Regions from separate parts of the Pseudomonas sp. 05N36 genome, predicted to be linked through region 2. Evidence: riboswitches for the same ligand, from Rfam matches in the RefSeq annotation. Region 2 holds a riboswitch; the other holds the start of a gene.

Region 1 (8,250 bases), on a different contig from region 2:
CGCTCGGCGGCGCTGAACGCCAGATCTTCAGGATTCATGGCTTGAGCAACGCCGCCACCGCTTGCGGATTGGACGGGAAATAAAAGTGCACATAAGACGCCGTCATCCGCCCGTCACGGTAAACCGCCTCGGCACCGCGCCCGCCGTTAGGGCTCAGGCCGCGAGCGATCGGCTCAAGCTCGGTGCTGGTCAACGAATGGTGGTAGGTGTGGCCACGCAACGCGCCTTCGGGTAACTCGACCGCTTGCAGGGCCAGCGCGGCCAGGCGCTTTTGCATCACCGCATCACCGGCCAGCAGCCCTACCAACTCGGCACGCGTGCCATCGACATCGGTCAGTGAGTCGAGCAGGTACAGCATGCCGCCGCATTCAGCCAACAACGGTTTGCCAGCGCCGTGATGCGCGCGAATGGCATCGAGCATTGTGCGGTTTTCAGCCAACGCCACGTGGTGCAATTCCGGATAGCCACCGGGCAGATACAGGCTGTCCGCTTCTGGCAGTTCACGGTCATGGATCGGCGAGAAGAATCGCAACTCCGCACCCATCGCCCGCAGCAAGTCGAGGCTCGCGCCATACGTGAAGGCAAACGCTTCATCGCGAGCCACGGCAATTCGCACACCGGCCAACAATGGCTCGGCGGCAATCACGTCAGGTGCAGCGAACTCGACGGCGGGCGGCAACGCCACTTCGCAACTGCTGGCCAACGCTTCGGCGGCGGCGTCGAGGCGCAGATCGAGGTCATTCAATTCACTGGCCTGGACCAGGCCCAGGTGACGGCTTGGCAGTTCGATCCCGGTTTCCCGGGACAAAGCGCCATACCAGCGCAGGCCTTCGGTGAGGCTGCCTTCGAGCAATTGCGCGTGACGCAAGGTACCGACGCGGTTGGCCAAGACACCGGCAAACGGCAGGTCCGGCTGATAACGTGCGAGCCCCAACGCCAGCGCGCCGAAGGTCTGAGCCATGGCGGTGCCATCAATCACACCCAGCACCGGTACGCCGAAGTGCCGCGCCAGATCGGCGCTGGACGGCGTGCCATCGAACAGGCCCATGACGCCTTCGATCAAAATCAGATCAGCCTCAGCGGCGGCTTCCCACAACAGTCGACGACTTTCCTGCTCGCCGACCATCCACATGTCCAATTGATAGACCGGCGCACCGCTGGCGCGCTCGAGAATCATCGGGTCGAGAAAGTCCGGGCCGCATTTGAACACCCGGACCTTGCGCCCCTGATTGCGATGCAAACGGGCCAGCGCGGCAGTGACGGTGGTCTTGCCCTGACCGGAAGCCGGCGCGGCAATCAGTACCGCCGGGCAAAAGCGCGGCTCACTCACAGCTCTACGCCTTTCTGCGCTTTGATCCCGGCCTGGAAAGCGTGCTTGATCATGCCCATTTCGGTAACGGTGTCGGCCAGTTCGATCATTTCCGGCTTGGCGCCACGACCGGTGACCACCACGTGTTGCATCGGCGGACGCGCCTGCAAGTCGCTGAGCACCTGATCGAGGTCCAGATAACCGTGCTTGAGGGCGATATTCAGCTCATCGAGCACCACCAGACCAATGCCCGGGTCACGCAGCAATTCACGGGAGACTTCCCAGGCAGCTTCGGCGGCGGCGATATCGCGCTGGCGATCCTGGGTTTCCCAAGTGAAACCTTCGCCCATCACGTGGAAGCGCACTTGCTCCGGGAAGCGCCGGAAGAACAGCTCCTCACCAGTGCTGCTACGCCCCTTGATGAACTGCACCACGCCGCACTGCATGCCGTGGCCCATCGCCCGGGCGAGCATACCGAACGCTGAACTGCTTTTGCCCTTGCCGTTGCCGGACAGGACCAGCAGCAAGCCGCATTCATTCGGCGAGTTGGCAATACGCTCATCGATCACCGCTTTCTTGCGCAGCATGCGTGCCAGATGGCGTTCGTCACGATCAGGGGAATCAGTCATGGGGGAGCTCTCCGTTGAGGCTGGATAACGGCGGGCAGGCATAGAAATAGACGGCAAGAAGCCTGGCATCGCCCACCGTGATGCCGCTGGATGGATCAGGCCGGTCTCCGGGCTCATGAGCGGCTTGCGCCTGACTGCGCGCCTTCCCATATCGACCTTCGACACAGTGGCTCAAAGCGCAGTTTTTACTCATTTACCGTTGCGGGGGCAGCGCCGGGATCGTCGCCCGCTCTGTCAAAGAACGCGCCCTCACCAGCTTCCCTGTTTCACTCGGTCGACCACTGGGTCACAGAGCACCTGAAACAAGTCGCGAAGGTTAGAGGGTTGGGGGTGGAGCGTCAATTAAAGCCGGGGGCTCATCGACAGATAGAAACCGACCCCGATCAATAAACTGGCGCCAATCTTGCGCCACACTAAAAGCGATGATATCAAAGAGCCACAACCTTATATTACAAGAACAAAGAGGGGGAGCAACATGCAAGGCATGATCATCAGTAACCCGAAGCTGGAATTCCTGCGCCCGGTGCTGGAGCGCTGGTTCGAGTGCATCGACCGCTACAACGCAGTACGCGGCGATAACGAAAGCCCTTACTGGTTTGACGAACGCGCCAACCTGAGCCTGCTTTCGGCGGCAGCGTGGATGGCTGAAATGGTCACCCTCGAACAGACTCCGACGAAAAAGCAGATCGAGGAAGGCGAGCGCAATGGCCGCGCCGACCTGTTTATCGCCAGCAAAGAAGAACGCGCCTACCTTCAAGCCACGCAACGCTGGCCGCGAGTCAACAACCTGAATCTGACCCAGGCCTTGCACGACGTCGTGAGCGATGCGAAAAAAATCAGCTATGCCAGTGACCTGAAACTCGGCTGCCTGTTCGTTGCCCCGCAAAAGACCCAGCACAGTCCTACGCCGGAAGAGCTCCAGGACATGGTCGACGACCTGCAAAAGGAACACACCTGCGCCGTGGCCTGGTACTTCCCCTACGCCTACCGCAAATTGCACAACGAAGCCGGCAACTACCATCCGGGCATCGCACTGCTGCTCAAAGAGGCTCGCGGCTGACAGGTTGAACCTTAGGCCAATCAGGGTCTAGCGCTTGCGGCACAAGGTCAAACCATCGCCCAGCGGCAACAACGACAGATCGACACGCGAGTCATCCTTCAAGGCGCGATTAAGCGCCTGGATGGCTCGGGTGTCTTCGCTCGCAGGATTGTCTTCCAGTACTCGCCCACTCCACAGCGTGTTGTCGAATACCGCCAACCCACCGCTTCGCAGCAGCCGCAGAGCGCTTTCCAGATACGCCGGATAGTTGGCCTTGTCGGCATCGATGAAGATCAGATCGAAACAACCACCCTGCCCTTGCTGCTCAAGTTGAGCCAGGGTTTGCAACGCGGGGGCCAAACGCAAATCGATGCGCCCGGCGAGACCAGCCTCCTGCCAGTAGCGGCGCGCCGTGGCGTTGTAGTCTCCGGGAAGGTCACAGCAGATCAACGAGCCGTCATCCGGCAAGGCGGTCGCCATGCACAAGGCGCTGTAGCCGGTGAAAGTCCCCACTTCGAGCAAGCGCCTGGCGCTCATCAGCTTGACCAGCAAGGCGAGGAACTGCCCCTGCTCGGGCGCCACCTGCCAGCGCGCCATGGGCAGCGCCTGGGTTTCGTCACGCAAGCGACGCTGCAGCGGCGTTTCGCGCAAGGAAACGTCGAGCAGGTAGTTATAAAGGGAATCGTCGAGATTGAGTGTGCGAGCGGTCATGACAACCTCTGCGAACTAGAAATTGTGCGCCAGATGCTCAGGCTCGATAACACGCTTGGCGCTCAGGTAGGCTCTCTGCCAATAGGCCTTGGACAAACTGTCGAGCTTCACCGTACCACCCGTGGCGGGAGCATGCACGAAGCGACCTTCACCGACGTAGATCCCGGCGTGGCTGACTTGCGAGCCGCCATTGGTGGCGAAGAAGATCAGGTCGCCGGTTTGCAGAGCCTCCAGGCCAATGTTCGGCGCTTGCATGCCGATCATCTCGCGAGTCGAGCGCGGCAAGGAAATACCCGCCGCATCGCGGTAGACGTAGCCGATCAGGCCGCTGCAATCGAAACCTGAATCCGGCGTATTGCCGCCCCAACGATAAGGCGTGCCGACCAGACCCAGCGCGCGAATCAGCACGTCTTCAGCGGCAGGCGAGAACGATTGGGCGGGAGCGAAAACCGGGGCGCGAACGACTTTGACAGGCGGCGGAGTACGGCTGGCACAGGCGCTGAGCAGCGCTGCGAGGAAGATAAGTGCGAGGCGGGCCGACATCGTCATGTGCAGAACATCCTGATCTGGCAGCGGCTTTCTCTGCCGAGCGGCTGAAAACAAAACCGCGTAAGCAGGGCTTACGCGGTTAGTTAGTCAACAATAGATCAGGATTCTAGCGGCTACGCGCCAAACTTCAAGTAAGACTTTAAGTTGGCCTTACAAAAAGTCCGCTTACTTGCGTGCCGTGACTGTCGTTGGGGCCATGGCGAGTGCCCGCTTGGCCTCAATGAAGGTCTTGCTCCAGTAGCTGTCGCCCAGGTTATCGACCCGGACACCACCGCTGCGGCGGCTGCTGGAATGGATGAACTGGTCATCACCCAGGTAGATCCCGGCGTGACTGACGCGACCGCGACGACCATTGGTGGCGAAGAACAGCAAGTCGCCAGGCTTCAGGTTGTTGCGCGAGACCAATGGGGCATTCACGTTGATCATTTCGCGAGTGGAGCGCGGCAGGTTCATGCCAGCCTCTTCACGAAACAGATAACCGATGAAACCGCTGCAATCGAAACCGGCTTCAGAGGTGCCGCCCATGCGGTAACGGGTACCAACCAGGGACAGGCCACGCTCGAGGATGCTGTCGGCCAGAACCGGAAGCTGGTAAGGCTTGTTGCTGGCAAAGTCTGCCAGCTCTTTTTCGGTAGCCAGCTCTTCCTGATAAATAACGGAAGACTGGGCAGTCGCTGAATTTTTAATCTGCTGATCGTTTTGTTGTTGCGAGACCGGGGAATGAACCGCGCAACCAAAAAGCAGGGTGACAAGTGCGAGAGGCACGAGGGGTGCGAAGCGATTTAGCATGGGCACGACCGTGGCTGAAGTTGTAAAGAAGGCGAGACTATGCCTTCTATCGTCCTCATTTGCAAATTCAATCGATCCGAATGTGACTTATCGGTTTCTCGTTAACATCTAAGCGCTTAAGCCCATTTTAAATCTGCACGCGCCGTGAACACCCTTCCGGAAGCGGGTTTTCTAACGCCTGAAAGATGCCGAAACGCACTACAGGCCGCGGTTTTACCAGCCCAGGGTTTCTTTGAGAAAGGGGATCGTCAGCTTGCGCTGAGCCTGCAAGGAGGCCTGATCGAGGCGCTCAAGGAGCTCGAACAACGCACTCATGCTGCGAGTGCCGCGCGTCAAAATAAAATGCCCGACTTCGTCGGTCAGGTGCAGACCGCGACGTGAGGCGCGCAATTGCAGCGCACGCAACTTGTCTTCATCGGACAGTGGCCGCATCTGAAAAATCAGCGCCAGGGTCAAGCGGGATTTGAGGTCTGCCAGTTTTACCGGCAACTCGCGTGGCGAGGTCGAAGCGGCGATCAGCAGGCGCCGACCGCTGTCTCGCAGGCGATTGAACAGATGGAACAACGCCTCTTCCCAATCAGCCCGCCCTGCGACTGCCTGCAAGTCATCCAGGCAGACCAGTTCGTACTGTTCAAGGTTGTCGAGGATTTCGATACCGCGATCCAGCAACTCGGCCAACGGCAGGTACACCGCCGGCTCCCCCAACTGCTCGAAGCGCAAGCACGCGGCTTGCAACAAGTGCGTACGCCCTACGCCGTCCTTGCCCCAGAGATAGATCAGGCTTTCGGTCCAGCCGGCGTCGGCTTCGCACAGCCGCTCGACATAGCCGAGTGCAGCGGCATTGGCGCCAGGGTAGTAGTTGATAAAGGTAGCGTCATCACGCAGACGCACACCTAGGGGCAGCTGAATCGGTTTCATGCTGACTGAACAGTTCAAACGAACCGTTAGTGGCCTCTGTGTAAAGTTTGCAAAGTTTATACCCGTGACGCCAGCCGCACAATGCAGCAGACCATAAGCAAAATCAAAGGTTTGCGTTAACTTGCGAGGATCGCCGAGGTTTGTTTGACGGCGTATGTGACAGCCGGGAGAGTTTTACAGGCTTGCCCGGTAATGTGCCGGGCATCCTTGGGTACTCAGTCGACAGGGCTGATCAATCCGAATTATCCACACCGCTGTACATGCCAGAATCTTTATATAAATCATGGACATGCCGAACAAGCACCATGATCACCGCCGCGACTGGCAATGCCAGCAGGATCCCGGTGAAACCGAACAGCTCTCCACCCGCCAGAATCGCAAAGATCACCGCCACCGGGTGCAGACCAATCCGGTCCCCCACCAACAACGGCGTCAGCACCATGCCTTCCAGCGCCTGACCGACCATGAACACCGCGACAATCCCGATCATCGGATACAGGTCGCCACCAAACTGAAACAACCCGGCGATCAACGCCGCGCCGATCCCGATCACAAAGCCCATGTACGGCACGATCGCTGCCAGACCGGCAATCAGGCCGATCAACAGCCCCAGCTCCAGCCCGACCAGCATCAGGCCCGCCGCGTAGATCACTCCCAATGCCAGCATCACCAGCAACTGCCCACGAACAAATGCGCCGAGCACCTCGTGACACTCGTCCGCCAGCGATACCACTTGCTCTTCGCGATTACGTGGCAACAGGCTACGGAGCTTCGCCATCATCAGGTCCCAGTCGCGCAACAGGTAAAAACTCACCACCGGGATCAGCACCAGATTGGCCAGCCAACCGATCAATGCCAAACCCGATGCAGTGGCCTGGCTCAGCACGATCCCGACGATGTCAGTGGCCTGCCCCATGTGCTCGGTAATCGCAGCCTTGACCTTGTCGAACTTCCAGAACCCATTCGCCAACCCGAGCTTCGACTGCGCCCAAGGCATCGCCGTGTGCTGCAACCAATCGAGCATTTGTGGTGCCAGTTCATACAAGCGGAACAGCTGCTTGGCCAGCATCGGCACCAACACCAGTAACAGTGTCATGACGACCAGGGTGAACAGCGCGAACACTGCGACCACCCCCCAGGTTCGCGACAGGCCGAATGCCTCCAGGCGATCCACCAGCGGGTCGAACAGATAGGCCAGCAACAACGCCACCAGGAACGGTGTAAGGATCGGATGCAACAGGTACACAAATGCGCACAGCAGGGCTACCCCACCAAGCCACACCCAACGCCGTGTATCGGCCATGAATCACTCCAGCTTCTATATAAGGAAAGAAAATCTACCAACGGAAACTCAACTGCGCCTTGGGCGCGGGTGCCGGGGCGACCGCAGGTACTGCACCGCCGACTGCTGGCTGAACCACTGCAGGCGCAACGCCCGCCGGCACTTCCTGCAAATTCGCCAGACTCAACTGTGCTCGCAGCTGATCGGCACTGCCGTTGACGCGATACACGATCCGGTCACCATCGACACTTTGCAGGCGCACACCATACGGTTCAAGCAAGCGCCCCAGCACCGCGTAACGCTCCAGATTCATGCCTTGCACCTCAAGTACCTGCTCGGTGGACGCTCCTGGCCTGGCAACGAAACGCGGCGCCATGCGCTGACTCACCGCCAGCAATACCGCATCGGCCACAGCCGCACTGTCGGCCCCTTGCACGCTGCCTTGCTCGCGCTGGTCACCCAGCCATAAATGCCACTTGGCCTGCCACTGACCACCCTCCTCCCGCGCATGCACGGCCAACAGAGCATCCGCGCCGTAACGCTCGGAGATGCCATGCAGCGGCGCCGGATCATTGCCTTCCAGATGTGGCGCAGTAGCGACGATCTGCTCGTTCAGGTCACCCAGTGGTAAACGCAATGGCAGACCGCGATGCTGTGCCGCACGGCGCAATGGCGCAGCACTGGCCAGACCGTCGCCGACCAGGCTTGAACCTTCGGCCGAATCGTTCAGCCACCAACCGAGAATCGACGGCCGATTGGCGCCCCACAAGGCCAGCCCGGCCTGACGCAGCGCACGATCGGTGCTGACGGGATCGAAATCGACTTGCAGGCTTTCCGGTGGTCCGGCGTCGTAGCCATATCGGCTGATGATCTGCTGCGGGTCCTTGCGAATCGCCGCCAACCCTGGATTCTGCGCGGCCTTGGCATCACCGGTCAGACGCAGCACGAGGGTTTCCAGCGCACGCTGGGTGGCCTGATCGCGCTCCTCCGGGGTCTGACTGCTGACCGGCTCGCGCACCTGGTA
Region 2 (8,250 bases):
CGTGGGGATTATGCTGCTGGACGAACTCGCGGGTCGACGGGTCAAGCAAATAGGCGTCGGCCAGCAAGGCGTACTGGTGATCGTCGATCAGCTGTGTGGTGGCGTCGAAGGCGAACAGGTTATCGACGGTGGCCGCCAGTTCAAAAGCACCTTTGTAGCCGTGCCGCTTGATCCCGTCGATCCACTTCGGGTTGGCCGCCCGGGAACGGATCACCCGGTTCAGCTCTTCCTTGAGCGTACGGATCTTCGGCAAATCCGGCTGACTGTGGTCGCCATGGTAGCTCGCCGCCGCTTCGCCACTGAGGCTTTCGACAGCGGCGAGCATGCCGCCCTGGAACTGGTAATAGTCGTTGGAATCGAGCAAGTCGTGCTCGCGATTGTCCTGGTTTTGCAGCACCGCCTGAACCTGGCTCAAGCGCTGGGCGAACTGTTCGCGAGCCGCCGTGCCCTCATCGGAACCGCCGTAAGCGTAGCCGCCCCAGTTCAGGTAGACCTCGGCCAGATCCTCGCGGCTCTGCCACAAACGGCCATCGATAGCGCCCTGCACACCCGCGCCATACGCGCCGGGCTTGGCGCCGAAAATCCGCCAGCCGGCCTGTCGTGCGGCGGCCTCTTCGTCCAGACCGGACTGGATCAGTGCTTCGCGTTCGCTGCGAACCTTGGCCGCCAACGGGTTCATGTCGTCCGGTTCATCCAGCGCGGCAACCGCTTGCACGGCGGCATCGAACAACCGAATCAGGTTGGCGAAGGCATCGCGGAAGAACCCGGAAACGCGCAACGTCACGTCCACTCGCGGCCGGTCGAGCAGGCTCAATGGCAGAATCTCGAAGTCGTCGACCCGCTGACTGCCCGTCGCCCAGACCGGACGCACGCCCATCAGCGCCATGGCCTGGGCAATATCGTCGCCGCCGGTGCGCATGGTCGCCGTGCCCCAGACCGACAAACCCAACTGGCGCAAATGATCGCCGTGGTCCTGTAGGTGCCGCTCAAGAATCAGGTTCGCCGACTGGAAACCAATGCGCCAGGCGGTAGTGGTCGGCAGGTTGCGCACGTCCACCGAGTAGAAATTGCGCCCGGTGGGCAGCACATCGAGACGCCCGCGACTCGGGGCGCCGCTGGGACCTGCCGGAACAAAGCGACCGCTGAGGGCATCGAGCAGACCGCGCATTTCTGCCGGGCCGCAGGCGTCCAGACGCGGTGCGACCACCTCACACAGGTTGTCGATGATCGCTTTCACGTCAGACCAACCTGCCTCCTGTGGGAGCGAGCCCGCTCGCGAAAGCGCCGGGTCAATCGATATCAATGTTGAATGATTAACCGCTTCGCGAGCAGGCTCGCTCCCACAGGGACCGGGTTTGGCTTGAGACGGGGTCAGTAGCTCGACTTCGGCATTCACAGTCTGCGAGATCAGTTGAGCGGCGAACAATTCCAGGCGTTCACGGGTATCGCCCGCCGTACGCCAGGCCTCAGCGCTGAGCGTCAGCAATTCAGCCGGTTTCGGACCGGACCAAGGATCGGACAACACACAATCCAGCGGATCGAACCCGAGCGTGAAAGCCTTGGCCAACGCCCGGAGCAAACTCGATTGCGCCCCTCGACCGTCACCGCGCGGAATGCGCAGCAACGCCAGCAGGGTGTCGATGCGCAAACGCCCGCTTGGCGATTCGCCGAACACGTGCAGGCCGTCGCGGATCTGCGACTCTTTCAGGTCGCACAAATAGGTGTCCAGACGCGGCAACCAGATCGCGGCATCGGCGTCGCTGTCGAGCTTCTCGTCCAGTTGCAACTCGCGGTCGATGTGGGTTTCACGCACCAGATTGAGGATGTCGCGCTGCAACTCCCGTGCACGGCGTGGGTCGAGCAATTGGGCTTCGTAATACTCGTCGGCCAACAGTTCCAGATTGCGCAACGGGCCGTAGGTTTCGGCGCGGGTCAGTGGCGGCATCAGGTGGTCGATGATCACCGCCTGCGTCCGCCGTTTGGCCTGCGCACCCTCGCCCGGATCATTGACGATAAACGGGTAAATGTTCGGCAGCGGCCCGAGCAACGCGTCCGGCCAGCAGCTTTCGGACAGGCCAACGCCCTTGCCCGGCAACCATTCAAGGTTACCGTGCTTGCCGACATGAATCACCGCGTGGGCGCCGTAGGCCTGGCGCAACCAGAAGTAGAACGCCAGGTAACCGTGGGGCGGCACCAGGTCCGGGTCGTGATAGACCGCGCTCGGATCGACCTGATAACCGCGCGCCGGCTGAATGCCGACAAAGGTCAGGCCAAACCGCAGCCCCGCGACCATCATTCGTCCGCTGCGGAACATCGGGTCGTGTTCAGGCGATCCCCAACGTTCCAGCACCGCTGCACGGTTGGCTTCGGGCAAGGCGTTGAACATCGAGTAATAGTCGGCCAGTGCCAGGCTTTGCTGGCACGGGCGCAGGTCAATGCTCTCCAGGTCATTGCTGACCCCGCCGAGCAATTGCTGAATCAATGCGGTGCCGCTTTCCGGCAAATCGGCCGGCAATGGATAGCCCTCGGCGTGCAGCGCCCGCAGGATATTCAGCGCCGCAGCCGGCGTGTCGAGGCCAACGCCGTTGCCAATCCGCCCGTCGCGGGTCGGGTAATTGGCGAGGATCAGCGCAATGCGTTTTTCAGTATTGGCCACCCGCGCCAACTCGACCCAGCGCCGCGCCAGTTCGGCAACAAAATCCATGCGCTCGGGCTGCGGTCGATAGCAGACTACGTCGGACTGACTGCGCTCACTGCGCCAGGCCAGGTCCTTGAAGCTGATCGGGCGGCTGATGATCCGCCCATCGAGCTCCGGCAAAGCGATGTGCATCGCCAGATCCCGCGGGCCGAGCCCTTGCTCGCTGGCACGCCAACCGGGTTCGTTGTCCTGGGCGCAGATCGCCTGGATCACCGGGATATTGCGCCGGAAGGGCCGCAGGTGCGGGGCTTCGGGGCTCGATTGAGCAAACCCGGTGGTGTTGAGAATCACCGAGGCCTGCACCTCATCCAGCCAGTCCTCGATCACCGTCAGGCAGCCGGGCTCTTTCAAACTGGCCAGCGCTATCGGCAGCGGGTTCAGTCCCGCCGCCTGCAAGCGCTGGCAGAAAACATCGATGAAAGCGGTGTTCGCCGCCTGCAAGTGCGAACGGTAAAACAGCACCGCCGCCACCGGTTGATCAAGCTGCCAGTCGGCTTGCCAATCGCCCAGCGTCGCGTTGCTTTTGTGTGGGTGGTAAATCGCGGTACGCGGCAAGGTCTGCGGTTCGGACCAGTGGTAATCGCGGCCCAGCCAACGACTGGCCAGGCAGCGATACAAATCCAGCGCATTGCCCATGCCGCCCTGACGCAAAAAATGCCAAAGCCGCTCGCGGTCTTCGACAGGTACGGTGCTGAGGTCGCTGAGTTCCGGGTCGGGACGGTCATCGCCCGGCACCAGAATCAGTTGCACACCGCGTTGCGACAGCTCCACCAGGCGTTCGATGCCGTAGCGCCAATAGGCAATCCCGCCGTGCAGCGAGATCAGAATCACCTTGGCGTGGCGCAGCACTTCGTCGACGTACAAGTCGACCGAGGCGTGATTCTGCACCTGCATCGGGTTGGCCAGGCGCAGGCTCGGGTAGTCCTCGGGCAACTGCTGCGCCGCTTCGGCGAGCAGCGCCAGGCTGGAGTCGCCGCTGCACAGAATCACCAGCTCGGCGGGGGTTTGGCCAAGGTCGGCAATGTTGTCATCCGAGACGAAACCGCCGGGCTGGGTCCTGAGCAGGTGCATGGATTAAACGCTGAGCGCGGCGCGCAATTGCGCTTCGAGCAAGGCGGCGTCGAGTTGCTGGCCGATCAGCACCAGACGGGTGCTGCGCGCTTCGTCTGCGCCCCACTGACGATCGAAATGCTTGTCGAAACGCGTACCCACGCCCTGGATCAGCAAGCGCATCGGCTTGCTCGGGATTGCGGCGAAACCCTTGACCCGCAGGATGCCGTGCTGGACCACCAATTGGGTCAGGGCATCGAGTAACAGGCTTTCGTCGGCTTGTGGCAATTCGATGGAAATCGAATCGAAGGCGTCGTGATCGTGATCGTCGTGGTCGTCGCCATCGTGGTGATGGTCGTGGTGGCTGTGGCGGCTGTCGATGTGTTCTTCGGAGCCGGCACCCAGGCCGATCAACACGTCCAGCGGCAAGCGACCGCTGCTGGATTCGATGATTTTCACCGCTGGCGGCAGTTCTTCGGCGACTTCCAGGCGCACTTTGGCCAGATCCGCCGGGCTGATCAGGTCGGCCTTGTTGAGGATCACCAGGTCGGCGCTGGCCAGTTGGTCGGCGAACAGCTCGTGCAGCGGCGATTCGTGGTCCAGGTTCGGGTCGAGTTTGCGCTGGGCATCGACCTGGTCCGGGAACGCGGCGAAAGTGCCGGCGGCCACGGCCGGGCTGTCGACCACGGTGATCACCGCATCCACGGTGCAGGCGCTACGGATTTCCGGCCACTGGAAGGCCTGGACCAACGGCTTTGGCAGGGCCAGACCGGAGGTTTCGATGAGGATGTGGTCGAGATCGCCGCGACGGGCAACCAGTTCGCGCATCACCGGGAAGAACTCTTCTTGAACGGTGCAGCACAGGCAGCCGTTGGCCAGCTCATACACGCGACCGTTGGCTTCTTCCTCGGTGCAGCCGATGGAACATTGCTTGAGGATTTCGCCGTCGATGCCCAGCTCGCCGAACTCGTTGACGATCACCGCGATACGCCGGCCCTGGGCGTTATCGAGCATGTGTCGCAGCAAGGTGGTTTTGCCCGAACCGAGGAAACCGGTGACGATGGTGACGGGAAGTTTGGCCAGTGTTTTCATCGGATGCCCTTTGGCAAGGTGGCGGGCATACGGGACGACAACCGGCGGCGCTTGAGCGCGCGGAAGAATTCGCCACCGGATCACCCCGCCCGGTTGTAGTGAGAATCTGTATCGAGGCAGGTCTCCTGGCTGACGGTGGGCCAGTCTTTCGACTGGCGGTTCCTGCACCTTCCCGCGCCTGAAAACAAAAGAGCGCAGTGGCATGGCAGAAACGAAACCGTTCACAGTTGCGGGGGCAGCCGCGGCATCGACCGCGTTCCCTTCTTAGCTTCGGCGCACGCGCCAAAGAACCTCGAAAGCGCAAGGCTACGCATCGCATCGGGGCGGGTCAATGTTCGCCTGAGTTGTGCGTCGGCTGTGATGGCGCCATCGCGAGCAGGCTCGCTCCCACAGTTGACCGCGTTCCAATGTGGGAGCGAGCCCGCTCGCGATGGCAGCACCTCGGTCTCGCGTTGAGAACGCTTGCCAATTGACGCCCCGCCCTCGCCCATGCTCTCCTACACGCCTTGTTACGGGTGCCCTTCACAGGGTGAAACGGGAAACCGGTGAATCATGTGCTTTACTCAAAAGCCATGTCAGTCCGGTGCTGCCCCCGCAACGGTAAGCGAGCGAAGAATCAGATCCACTGTGCCAGCAGTTCGGCATGGGAAGGCGATTCTTGCAGGTTCGGCGAATGCCAGCCCCTCGTGAGCCCGGAGACCGGCCCGCAACACATCAATAACAAACCCGCGGTGGGCGGGCGCTGTTTCAGCCTCTGCGTGCCCGGCTCGCGGGGGTTTGCATGCGCTCGCTTCACCCACTGACTGACCAGAGGGAAGCGCCATGTCGATCATCAGCAGCACTCGCCACGTCACCGCCAGCACCACCTCCACCCTGAGCCAACGCCTCGTTGCCGCTATCAGCGCATCGATCCTGGGCGCGTGCCTTGTGTATTTCGCCGGCTTCTCGCACATCGACGCGGTGCACAACGCCGCCCACGATACCCGTCACAGTTCTGCTTTCCCGTGCCACTGAGACCTGCCGAGATGATCAAGCGTATAGCGCAAACCGCAGGTTTCACCGGCTTGCTGGCCGCCCTGCTGCTGACCCTGCTGCAAAGCTTCTGGGTCGCGCCGCTGATTCTTCAGGCGGAGACCTACGAAAAAGCCCCGGCGGCTGAAGTCCATGAACATGCCGAAGGCGCCATGGCTGGCCACACCCACGATGCAGAGGCTTGGGAACCGGAAGATGGCTGGCAGCGCGTGCTGTCGACCACTGGTGGCAATCTGGTGGTCGCCGTCGGTTTTGCGCTGATGCTCGCGGGTCTCTACACCCTGCGCGCGCCGACTCGCACTTCTCAAGGCCTGCTCTGGGGATTGGCCGGTTATGCGACCTTCGTCCTCGCACCGACCCTGGGTTTGCCGCCGGAATTGCCGGGAACTGCCGCCGCAGACCTGACACAACGGCAAATCTGGTGGATCAGCACGGCAGCGTCCACCGCTGTCGGTATCGCGCTGATCGTGTTCGCCCGGCATTGGCTGCTGAAAGTGCTCGGTGTCGCCATTCTGGCCGTGCCGCATATCATCGGCGCGCCGCAGCCTGAAGTGCATTCGATGCTGGCCCCTGAAGCCCTCGAAGCGCAATTCAAGATCGCCTCGCAGCTGACCAACGCCGCGTTCTGGCTGGCAATGGGCCTGATCAGCGCCTGGTTGTTCCGCCGCAAAAGCGATGATCAATATCACGCATGAGTGAAACGGGCGCAGCACCGACCCTGGTGGTCGGCCTGGGCTGCCAGCGCGGCTGCCCGGCCAGCACGCTGCGCACGTTGCTCGACCAGGCGTTGCAGGCTCATCACATCGAATTACAGGCGATCAAGGCCTTGGCCAGCATCGATCTGAAACGTGATGAGCCCGGTCTGATCGAGTTGGCCCGGCAACTGTCACTGCCACTGATCTGCTTCAGCAGCGAACAACTTTCCAGCTATCAACCGCAACTCAGCCATCGCTCGCAAATCGCCTTCGAGCGCACCGGCTGCTACGGCATAGCGGAAAGTGCCGCACTGGCCCTCGCCGAACAACTGGCGCAGGCACCGGCTAAACTGCTGATCCCGCGACAAAAATATGCCCAAGCGACGTTTGCGTTGGCCGGTGCTGCGTAAAATCCTCGATAATCCCCGCCTTCGATCATGAGCAATCTTCATCTGAAGCCTTGCTTTGACAATTTTTCACAGGAGCCGGCCATGACCGTCTACTTCATTGGCGCAGGTCCCGGCGACCCGGAACTGATCACGGTCAAGGGCCAGCGGCTGATTCGCAGCTGCCCGGTGATCATCTACGCCGGCTCGCTGGTGCCTGAAGCCGTACTGCAAGGCCATCAGGCCGAACAGGTGGTCAACAGCGCCGAATTGCACCTGGAACAGATCATCGAACTGATCAGAGTCGCCAACGACAAAGGCCAGGATGTGGCACGCGTGCATTCCGGCGATCCGAGCCTGTATGGGGCGATCGGCGAGCAGATTCGTTATCTGCGCGAGCTGAACATTCCGTTTGAAATCATCCCTGGCGTCACCGCCACTGCTGCGTGTGCAGCGCTGTTGGGTGCCGAGCTGACGCTACCGGACATCTCTCAAAGCGTCATCCTGACCCGCTACGCCGACAAGACTGCGATGCCGCCGGGCGAAGAATTCAGCAGCCTGGCCCGGCATGGCGCGACCATGGCGATTCATCTGGGGGTCAATCACCTGGAAAAAATCGTCGCGCAGCTGCTGCCGCATTACGGCGCGGATTGTCCGATTGCGGTGGTTCATCGGGCCAGCTGGCCGGATCAGGATTGGGTGGTGGGAACGCTGACAGACATCGCCGAAAAGGTTCAGGCCAAGGGGTTTCGGCGTACGGCGCTGATTCTGGTGGGTCGGGTATTGGGCAGTGACACCTTCAGCGAATCGTCGCTGTACCGCGCGGGGCATGCACATTTGTACAGGCCTTAGGCCCCCATCGCGAGCAGGCTCGCTCCCACAGGGGATACTCGGTCAAATGTGGGAGCGAGCCTGCTCGCGATGGCGTCAGTGAATTTCACCCATAAAAAAACGGCGCTCACGGGCACCGTTTTTTCATGTCGCAGCGAACACCTTAGTAGTAGGCGTTTTCTTTCTGCGTGTGGTCGGTCACGTCACGGACACCCTTGAGCTCGGGAATACGCTCCAGCAGCGTGCGTTCGATGCCTTCCTTCAGGGTCACGTCAGCCTGGCCGCAGCCCTGGCAGCCGCCACCGAACTTCAGCACGGCGATGCCGTCCTCAACCACATCGATCAGGCTGACCTGACCGCCGTGGCTGGCCAGCCCCGGGTTGATTTCGGTTTGCAGGTAATAGTTGATGCGCTCGTTGACCGGGCTGTCGGCGTTGACCATCGGTACTTTGGCGTTTGGCGCCTT

What was found. A riboswitch is a leader RNA that binds a small molecule or an ion and turns the genes downstream of it on or off. The one in region 2 is predicted to bind cobalamin.
Region 1: linked by a shared signal. The riboswitch ahead of cobO (cob(I)yrinic acid a,c-diamide adenosyltransferase) and the one ahead of cobW (cobalamin biosynthesis protein CobW) in region 2 are both predicted to bind cobalamin.

Annotation. Positions count from the first base shown of each region.
Region 1 covers NZ_JBFTNH010000018.1:78,403-86,652, reverse strand. Annotated here, with positions in the region: gene bluB (5,6-dimethylbenzimidazole synthase) at 1-38, opposite strand, end outside; gene AC1DIH_RS21360 (cobyrinate a,c-diamide synthase) at 35-1,330, opposite strand; gene cobO (cob(I)yrinic acid a,c-diamide adenosyltransferase) at 1,327-1,938, opposite strand; cobalamin riboswitch at 2,020-2,254, opposite strand; gene AC1DIH_RS21350 (hypothetical protein) at 2,414-2,998, shown strand; gene AC1DIH_RS21345 (class I SAM-dependent methyltransferase) at 3,026-3,688, opposite strand; gene AC1DIH_RS21340 (C40 family peptidase) at 3,704-4,237, opposite strand; gene AC1DIH_RS21335 (C40 family peptidase) at 4,403-5,026, opposite strand; gene hda (DnaA regulatory inactivator Hda) at 5,240-5,944, opposite strand; gene AC1DIH_RS21325 (AI-2E family transporter) at 6,177-7,247, opposite strand; gene AC1DIH_RS21320 (DUF2066 domain-containing protein) at 7,282-8,250, opposite strand, start outside.
Region 2 covers NZ_JBFTNH010000023.1:83,724-91,973, forward strand. Annotated here, with positions in the region: gene cobN (cobaltochelatase subunit CobN) at 1-3,769, opposite strand, end outside; gene cobW (cobalamin biosynthesis protein CobW) at 3,773-4,840, opposite strand; cobalamin riboswitch at 4,939-5,150, opposite strand; cobalamin riboswitch at 5,337-5,562, shown strand; gene AC1DIH_RS24345 (CbtB domain-containing protein) at 5,663-5,854, shown strand; gene AC1DIH_RS24350 (CbtA family protein) at 5,866-6,567, shown strand; gene AC1DIH_RS24355 (cobalamin biosynthesis protein) at 6,564-6,977, shown strand; gene cobM (precorrin-4 C(11)-methyltransferase) at 7,059-7,805, shown strand; gene nfuA (Fe-S biogenesis protein NfuA) at 7,948-8,250, opposite strand, start outside.